Regions from separate parts of the Shewanella psychropiezotolerans genome, predicted to be linked through region 2. Evidence: predicted binding sites of a transcription regulator. Region 2 holds the regulator's gene; each other region holds the start of a gene.
What was found. The regulator LexA, encoded in region 2, represses DNA repair genes until DNA is damaged. The targets are predictions, from matches to a motif close to TACTGTATNNNNATACAGTA.

Region 1 (3,205 bases), 2.5 Mb from region 2:
CACCAGCCCCGGAATGCAAAGACTGACCCTTCTTCAGGGCTGGCAACTTCTGCTGTGACTCATCATCGTCTTCCTTGCCAGCGCTAGCGCTATTTGCGTTACCAGCATTATTTCGCGCAAATAGCTGCTTCCAACCCTGCGCCCTTTCCTGCTTTGCCTTAGTCTTGAAGTGACCGCCTTCGATCAACACATGAACTTCAGTTTCGCTATAGAGGTAAGGCGGATAGAACTGGGCGAGATATTGACGAGCCACTTGCAGGTAGATTTGCCTCTCCCGAGCGCTAAGACTCGAGAGGTTGGCTCGTTTTTCTGTGGGTATGATGGCATGGTGAGCATCGACCTTACTGTCGTTCCAGGCCTTAGATTTTATCTTAGGATCTGGCTTATCACTTTTTTCGACTAACTCACCCGCCCCTGATAGCACCGCATCTATGACTTGAGGGGCTTGGGCAAACTGCTCCGCCGGCAAGTAACGACTGTCAGATCTGGGATAAGTGATCAACTTGTGTCGCTCATAAAGCGTCTGACAGGTGTCGAGCACCTCTTTGGCGCTCATACCATATCGCTTGGCTGCATCAATCTGCAGCGAAGATAGACTATAAGGTAGAGGCGCATTTTGCTGCTTATCTTTAGCAGTAACTTGAGTAACTTGTGCCGGTTTATCACTGATACGACCGGCGACATTCTGTGCCAGCCCTTTAGACAAGACTCTCCCTTCTTCATCCATATAAGGTTGGCAGGCTTCACTGGGTTGCCATTTGGCTGTAAACGCCTCATTTTTCTCTGTAGTCAGCTTGGCCAGAACTTCATAGAAAGACTTAGAAACAAAGTTAGCTATCTCTTCATCCCGGCGAACCACTAAACCTAACAAGGGGGTCTGCACTCGCCCTACTGATAACACGCCCTGATAACCCACCTTACGCCCTTGTAGTGTGTAGGCTCTGGTCATGTTCATACCATAGAGCCAATCGGCACGAGAACGAGCTAAAGCAGAAGTAGACAGGGGAATGAATTCCCGATTACTGCGCATCTGACCCAATGCACGTCTCACCGCTTGGGGGTTGAGATCACTGATCAGCAGACGCTGTGTCTTGTTAAGCTTATCGCCTTTAACGCCAAAATGAGAGATCACTTCGTCGACTAATAGCTGCCCCTCCCTGTCAGGATCGCCGGCATTAACCAGTTGTGAGGCTTTTTTTACTAAGCCCCTAAGCACGGTCAATTGACTGCGAGTCTTGGGCTTAGGATTCATCTTCCACTTTTCGGGAATGATGGGCAGATGCTCAAACTTCCACGACTTGTATGCGGCATCGTAGCTATCGGGCTCAGCCTGCTCCAACAGATGACCGATACACCAGGAAACACAATCACCGTTCGCCGCCATTATATGACCGTCACCCTTCTTGTGGGGTTTAGGCAGCACATCGGCGATGGCTCGCCCGAGGGAAGGTTTTTCTGCGATATAAAGAATCATAAGCGGAACTCAAACTACTGTACAAATTACCAGTAACTTTAGCCTAAAGAGACACTAGCTGCAATCACTGCAGGTATAATTCCCTACAATAGCACTGCAACACTTATTATTGTGTAAATTCAGTTGAGAATGATTATCATTTGGTTATTATTTAGCGACTAGCTAATCTTTTAAGCAGGTACATCATGATTGCATCGACCACAGAAACCGGCAGCGGCTTAGATAAGCTACTTCTATATCATTTCCTCATGGTGACCGCTGTCGCCCTGTTGATCACCCCTCTAATCACTGACAATAAAATCTTTGAATTGATGTTATTGGTGACCATGCAAATAGTCTTAACCTGTATCAGCACACTCATAGGATTGAGCATGGGACATACTGTGAGTAAACGTGCTGCTAGCGTACTCTTCGCCATCTGGATGCTCGTCTGGTGTGTTCATTTAGCTTAAATTACAGCTTGAGCTTGGAAAACGATAAATAAAGCGTTAACTCTACAATAAGAGAGTTAACGCTAATAAGTGGCTACAGCTAACTTTACATAAGGGATTAAGATAGGTAATTAAGAGAGTGGTAAGATGTAATCCAATCCACCTGTGATTGCGGAAACTTGCGCTAACACACAGTTCTCATCATCTACCTTAGGGCTATCCGGGTACACTTCTGTCGTGGTGGCATAGATGCTGTCACTAAAGCCGACGCACAGTCCCAGAGCCTTAGTAGCATAGTTAATTACGCCAAACTGAGACAAGGCGACACCGATAAGCTTACCTGCATCATCGGCTGGAGCTATGTGGGTAACCTTTTCTACCGACTCGATAATTGCAGTTTGAAATGCCTCGGCCGGAAGCTCAGTATTGCCCACCAGATAAAAACCATCGGGGATATTCCAATTGGTATGTTCCACCGCATCTCTGGCCGCTAAGGCCGGTCTGAACGCTGAGTTATCAGTATCTGTAGTTTCATGTAGATCGATATGCACTGTGATATCAATTCCTAAATCTGCAATATACGCCATCAAGGCCGCTGACTCTTCGGCCGGACTGTCTCGATAGAATGAGCGATTAGGATCGACCGCATTGGGATTCCAGCGGTTGATGGTTTCATATCCCCAGGGGCTAACACATGGGGCTACTAAGATATTAAACCTGTCCTCATACGCCTTAGCCTTGGTTTCCAAGAAACGTATCGCCCCTTGTACGCCACTGGTTTCATAGCCGTGAACCCCGCCCGTGACTAACACAGTCGGTTTATCTTCACTCCACTGCGTAGACTTGACCACAAACAAGGGGTATTCGCTGGGGTTATAAGACAAGGCGCCATACTGGTCGACTTGAAAGTGCTCGGCAAGTGGCGCAATTCTCGCGGCCACCTCAGCTTGATAGGAACGCTTAATCGTCTGCTTGGTTAACCAGAGTACCTTTTCCGCTGCGCCCCACTTCTGACCCGTGACGCCGATTGGATAAGTGTTTTCCTGTACCATCTTCATTCCCCAAAGTTTGAACAATAAAAAAGCCGACACTCAAAGTTGATATGTCGGCTTTCTAAACGTTAACTTGCCTTCGCTAAGAAGACACTCACTATTAAGCGAGTGTTTATGGATGACAAACGTTGTGAAGCTCTAAATTAGTACCGATATCTTTGCTGCGATTAGCCTTAGCATCATCATTACGTAACTGAGTGATATGATCCAGATAAGCCTGATCCACATCGTTAGTGATGTAGTTGCCA
Region 2 (3,205 bases):
CAAAACGTATGGCGTAAATAGCAACGCCAGAAAAATATACAACACTCGCTTCACTAGACTTCTCCTCTGTCAAAAATTAAGACAAAGAAGAGTCACACAGTAAGTCTCTGCTCTATGCAAACTCTTCAGTTCCCAAAAAAGCAACGATGACTTCAAAGTGCAGTGGCGGTTCACTTGTTATTTTAGTTTGGCAGTCACTTACTACCAGAGTTAACCACGCTCGCACCTACGGCTGAATATATCAGTACCGACTTCAGCGAGGTAAATATCTGGCCTTACACAGATGGCAGGGCTTTACTACGCCGACTACTAAATCGTTTGGATATAACAAATTATCGTTGTTATATCCCTAACTTACTTGGTGTTGAATTATTGATCAAGATCACTTTTAATGAATTTTTTAAAAATTTCGAATAAAAATCAAATACAAAAAAGTCCCTTGCGGGACTTAAATAATCATTTTTCTATTGGCTACATTGACTGGAGATTAGTGCAGAGATCCAAATAAACAGGCTTGATTGAAGTGAGCATCTGTTTGTTCATGGGCTTTAGCATGTAAGTGACTATTCGCATCTTCGATGACAATGCCAAGGGCGCGAGCGCTCTTTTCTACGAGTCTGAGTCGTCGGTTGTCACGGGAATCTAGGACCTGAGTCCAGCAGATGACGGCACTGGATGTACCACTTATGAGTGCTTTTTCCATGGCCCATAAGGTTTCGATTTCGTCTTTAGCATGAACCAACAATACTCGGTCCATCCTAACACCGGCTTCGGCTAACATCTGCTTGTAACCTATGTTGGGAGGACTGATCAATACGATCCATTGCCCCTGATGGCTCAATGTGGCGAGCCGATTACTCACCTTTTTCAGTTCCACCCGGCCCTGAGTGTGGGTACTTACTGTAGTGATACTTCCACACTCTTGGGTGATGGACGCTTGGTCAAGGGGATTCGTCCATAAACCTGGGTGTCTAGGGCTATTTCCGATTAAATTTTTCATTACCAAGCTCCTTCGCCAATGTGCGATTTCATCTATTGCCAGTTGCCGTTACGGATCACACCGACTGCCAGCCCCTCAATGCTCAGGCTCTGACTGGTGAGATCGACCACTATCGGTGCATAGTCTTCATTTTCAGCATGGAGATAAACCATGCTGCCCTTTTTCTCGAAGCGTTTTACTGTGACATCCTCTTCCACTCTAGCCACGACAATTTGGCCATTCTTGGCTTGTGAAATCTTATGCACTGCGAGCAGATCACCCTCGAGAATGCCGATATCTTTCATGCTGTCGCCGCGCACCCTAAGTAGAAAGTCGGCACAGGGACGAAACATGCTTGGGTCGACCTGATAATGTTGTTCTATATGTTCCTGGGCAAGGATGGGTTCGCCTGCGGCAACCTGGCCGATCAATGGCAAGCCTAAATCTTCTGGCTCCGCAGCTTGTGTGAGTCGGATGCCGCGGGACGTACCGGGAATGATCTCTATGCGACCTTTCTTAGCCAGTGCCTTAAGATGTTCTTCGGCAGCGTTGGCGCTCTTGAAACCTAGTCGCTTAGCTATTTCGGCTCGAGTCGGAGGCATTCCTGTATCGGAAATATTACGCTTAATGAGTTCTAGAATCTCGGCTTGTCTTGGTGTCAAAGGTCTCATGATGAATCCTGTCTTTCTATACAGTTACTGTTAGTATATACAGTATTTTAGTCAGTGCAAGGATTAACCAAGATTAGTGAGTATGCAAAAAAACTCTCAATCGCAAGCCCATGGTTTATATTTATTATTTTGGTGTGACTACTCGGTGCTTATATAACGTTAAAAATAGGTGGTGGGCATGGCCTCCTTGAATTATATATCTTTTGTGCTGGTGGTTATCTCTCTAAACTGGCTTATTTTATGTTCTAGGCTATCGAGATGAATTGTACCTATACCTAATATTATTAACTTATGTTGCCTTATAAATGTGAACACCCGTAAAGCTATCTAATATTAATTTTTTTGAAAATTATATTCAATCTCAAGTGCTTTGAGTGTCGAATCAGGCATGCGGGGGATTTTGCTGACTACTATTAGGGAGATCTCTCTTTTATCTGGTATTCTATGCCGTTATTAAGAAGACTCACATTGTATAAGAAAAATGTCAAAAAAAGACTCTCTTTGGTATAAATCCTTACGTTGGATTCAGAAAAAGCTGGTACAAACAATAGTTGTACCCCATGACCCCTTCGCCGATCTCAACTTAGATCCAGATAAGCCTATGGTTTATGTGATGAAGACTGAATCTCTCAGCGACATCGCTTCCTTAAGTGAAATCACTAATAAGTATGGGCTTCCAAGCCCTTATGATGAGTTGGTTGTCGATGGTGAGCACACGCCGAGGGTGGTGTGTCTGGAAGGTGCCAAGCCGCTATTTGGCCAAAGAGAAAGTAACGAGTTTTTCTTAAATAGCTTTATGGATCTGCTCAAGGTACATAGGCAGAAGCCTGAACTGGATATACAGCTAGTGCCGGTTAGCCTTTACTGGGGGCGTACTCCAGGTAAAGAAGACGATACCATGAAGGCGGCGGTATTTGAGCGTCAAAATCCTACCTGGCTGCGAAAATGCCTGATGATCCTCTTCCTGGGTCGACATAATTTCGTTCAATTTTCTAATGCCGTCTCAATTCGTTATATGGCCGACGAACACGGCACCGACAAGCGAATTGCTCATAAGTTAGCTCGTGTTGCTCGAGTCCACTTCAGCCGTCAACGTAAGGTCATGACCGGACCTGTTTTGCCTAAACGTCAGGTGCTATTTCAAGACCTGTTAAATTCAGAGTCCCTGAAGAAGGCGATTCTGGAGGAAGCGGCGAGCAAGAAGATCTCCGAAGTCGAGGCCAGAGCAAAGGCGATGGAGTATCTCGATGAAGTTGCGGCGGATTACTCCGAGAGCTTTGTGCGCATCGCCGAGCGTTTCTTGGCCTGGCTGTGGAACAAGTTGTACAAGGGTATCAATATTAAAGGTGCCGAGCAGGTAAGGCAGCTACATCATGATGGTCATGAGATCATCTATGTACCTTGTCATCGTAGTCATATGGACTACCTACTACTGTCTTATATTCTTTATTATGAAGGCATGGTGCCACCGCACATCGCTGCGGGTATCAACCTCAATTTCTGGCCCGCTGGGCCTATGTTCCGCCGTGGTGGAGCCTTTTTCATTCGCCGTAGC
Region 3 (3,205 bases), 630 kb from region 2:
TGGGTGGCGGCATGGCGAACTCTCTCTATTACTTCATCGCGCCTCATATCGGCAACGGCTACGGTTGTCACCGGAGTTCGCCCGGGCGGCAGCTCGTCGATCACTGAAGTATCGAGATCGGCATAGGCGGTCATGGCCAAGGTGCGTGGAATCGGCGTGGCGGTCATGATCAGCTGATGAGGGTGGAAGCCCTGGCTGATGCCTTTCTCTCGTAAGCCAAGTCGCTGATGAACGCCGAATCTATGTTGTTCATCGATAATGATCAGGGCAAGATTGTTGAAGACTACTTGCTCCTGGAATATGGCATGGGTGCCGATAACGATATTAGCCGCACCGGACTCAATATCTTGTAAAGATTGTGCTCTGGCCTTGCCCTTTATTTTACCGGCTAGCCAGCCGACTTTTAGCCCGAGAGGTTCAAACCAGAGAGCGAAGTTATCGGCGTGTTGCTCGGCTAACAATTCAGTAGGGGCCATCATAGCTACCTGATAGCCATTTTCTATGGCTTGTAATGCCGCTAAGGCTGCCACTAACGTCTTCCCCGAGCCAACATCCCCCTGAACCAGGCGCATCATAGGTGAGTTTTTTTCGAGATCGCTGCAGATTTCAACGCCGACTCTTTGTTGCGCCCCAGTGGGGTTAAATGGCAGTGCCTTCAGGAAAGGGTTGAGTAGTTTGCCCGTTGCGACCAGGCTCACAGCATGGTCGCGATTGCTGCGTTGACGTAACTTGAGCATGCTCAGGTTATGGGCCAGAAGTTCCTCTTGGATCAAGCGTAGCTGCGCCGGGTGGTGACCTTGTTCCAGATCGAACAGGGAAACCTGGTTATTGGGTCTATGTAATAGCTGTAAGGCCGCATTGAGACTCAGATTGTTCGGTTGCAGCTGAGGTGGGAGTAGTTCCTGCAAACCGCCCTCGTCGAGCATGGCTAAGGCTTGGTCTGTCAGTTTTATCCAACTTGCCTGCTTTAAGCCTTCGGTTGTCGGGTACACAGGCGTCAGCGTTTCACTCATCACCAGATCGGCATCTTCGTGAATCAGCTTGTATTCAGGGTGAATGATCTCGGCCTGATGTTTGCCGCGACGTATCTCACCATAGGCCCTGATGCTTGTACCATTGACTAAGCCATTCTTCTGCGCCACAGAAAAATTAAAAAACCTGAGGGTTAAGTAGCCAGTGTCATCTCGTACTGTACAGGTCATCATGCGCTTACGCCCCTGGATGATCTGACTGGACTGGATCACGGCTTCTATGGTGCCGTAACTGCCTGGATAGAGTGAGGCTATTGGGTATATCTGAGTACGGTCTTCATATCTTAGTGGTAGGTGGAATAGTAGATCTTGTACCGTGATGATGCCGAGCTTAGCCAGACGTTCGGCCATCTTCTTGGCAACGCCCTTAAGATCTGTGACAGGAACAAGATCGAGTCTCTTCACGCCCGCTACCCATTTTATCAGTTGAATGTTATCTGAGCGAAACACTCAAACACTGTATTTATATACATATACTATCAGATAAACCCATGATGGCAATGTTAGGGCCGATTTAACCCTTTACAGCCAGCCCTTCTGCCTCGCGATCCGGGCGGCATCGATTCTGTTCGTGGCGTTGAGCTTGCCGATGGCCTCCGAGAGGTAATTACGCACAGTGCCCTCGGCGATGAAGAGGCTGGTGGCTATCTCGGCGGTTGTTTTTCCCTCTGCGGCTAGACGAAGTGCACGGCGCTCTTTGTCATTGAGGGGATCAATTTCATCTCCTATGGCCATGATAGCCAGTTCAGGGTCGATGACCCGCTTACCAGCCATCACCTGTTTTATTGCATGAATAAGGCTGTCAGAGGGGGCATCCTTGAGTAAGAAGCCTCCGGCACCAGATTCTATAGCGCGTTTAATGTAACCGGCTCTGCCGAACGTGGTGAGAATGATCACTTTAATTACGGGTTCTTGCTGCTGGCACCATTTGGCCAGTTCCAGCCCGGTTAATCCCGGCATTTCAATATCGGTTAGCAGAAGATCATAGCGGTTGGCTTTGAGTAGAGATAGGGCTTCATTTCCGTCACACGCTTGAGTGATTTCAAATTCACCATCTAAGCTCAAGAGTGCAGCCAGTGCGCCCCTGACCATGGCCTGATCTTCTGCCAATAAAATTTTCATCCCCGAGTGACTCCTTATGATGCTTGCTGAGGTGGGAGCGTGATGGTGAATCTACTTTGCTGATCCACCATGTAATCTAACTTCCCCTGAACGTCTTTCAAGCGCTCTCTTATGCCTTTCAAACCATTACCTTCGACAATTTTTGCTGCTTTACCGTTATCTGTGATGCTTATGGTGAGCTGGTCTGCAGATCTGTCAAAAGTAAGGCTGCAATGATCGGCCCGACTATGGCGGATCACATTATTGCAAAGCTCTGTGAGACTTAAAATAACTTGAGTTTCAAGTTTAGAATTGAGCTGGGGAATATCTCCCTCCAGACTCACACTTAATCCCTTGTCTCGCAAAGTTTGGCAGAGGTGCATTACGCTGGAACTCAAGCCTTTATGTTTGTAGCCTGAGACGGTTTGCCGTACCTGACTCAAGCTATCTCTGGCTATTTCGTTTAGTTCTCTTAGCTGCACCTTGGCTTGCTCAATCTGATTTTTGTCTAAGAGCTTTGCGGCCAACTCTGCCTTCAAGGAGATGCTGGATAGGTTGTGACCCATGATGTCATGGAGATCTCTTGCGATACGCTCTCGCTCCAACATGGTGGCCAGCTGACTGATTTCGGCTTTACTCTTTTGTGCTCGACAATGAGCTTCGACACGCTTTTGCTCGGCGACGCCGAATAAGCCCACTCCGGCGATCAGTAGTCCACCGTAACTGATAAAGTAATAATGATTTATTTCCAGTAAAAATGTGAGCGTAGCAAGCAGTGCCACAAAGCCTATCAGACTGATAAAAGCCGTTCTCAGTGAATAGTAGAAACCGATGAAGAAGCCGGCGAATGTGAATAGAGAAAGGGAGCCGGTATTGATCGGAGTAATCGCTATGCCCAGAATTATCATGGCTAGAATGGGATAGATAGCTTTATCTTTCGGGCTACGATATGCCCGGAAATAACAATAAATGAAGGGGACCAGAGTTAGCAGGCTTATGGCTATTTGCCATATAGGCTTGTCACCTATGAACAGAGGGATTAGATAGAAGACTAGGTTTACCAGATAAACCCA

Region 1: FM037_RS18380 (DNA topoisomerase III) is a predicted target of LexA. The motif match lies at 1,490-1,509, and genes of this name have one in related genera.
Region 3: recG (ATP-dependent DNA helicase RecG) is a predicted target of LexA. The motif match lies at 1,487-1,506, and genes of this name have one in related genera.

What each region holds. Positions count from the first base shown of each region.
Region 1 is NZ_CP041614.1:4,138,959-4,142,163, forward strand. Features, by position in the region: gene FM037_RS18380 (DNA topoisomerase III) at 1-1,474, opposite strand, end outside; gene FM037_RS18385 (hypothetical protein) at 1,660-1,926, shown strand; gene FM037_RS18390 (M14 family metallopeptidase) at 2,037-2,957, opposite strand; gene purF (amidophosphoribosyltransferase) at 3,070-3,205, opposite strand, start outside.
Region 2 is NZ_CP041614.1:234,278-237,482, forward strand. Features, by position in the region: partial or broken gene coxB (cytochrome c oxidase subunit II) at 1-54, opposite strand, end outside; gene FM037_RS01060 (cell division inhibitor SulA) at 488-1,000, opposite strand; gene lexA (transcriptional repressor LexA) at 1,033-1,650, opposite strand; gene plsB (glycerol-3-phosphate 1-O-acyltransferase PlsB) at 2,132-3,205, shown strand, end outside.
Region 3 is NZ_CP041614.1:6,056,966-6,060,170, reverse strand. Features, by position in the region: gene recG (ATP-dependent DNA helicase RecG) at 1-1,436, opposite strand, end outside; gene FM037_RS26435 (response regulator transcription factor) at 1,554-2,153, opposite strand; gene FM037_RS26430 (sensor histidine kinase) at 2,168-3,205, opposite strand, start outside.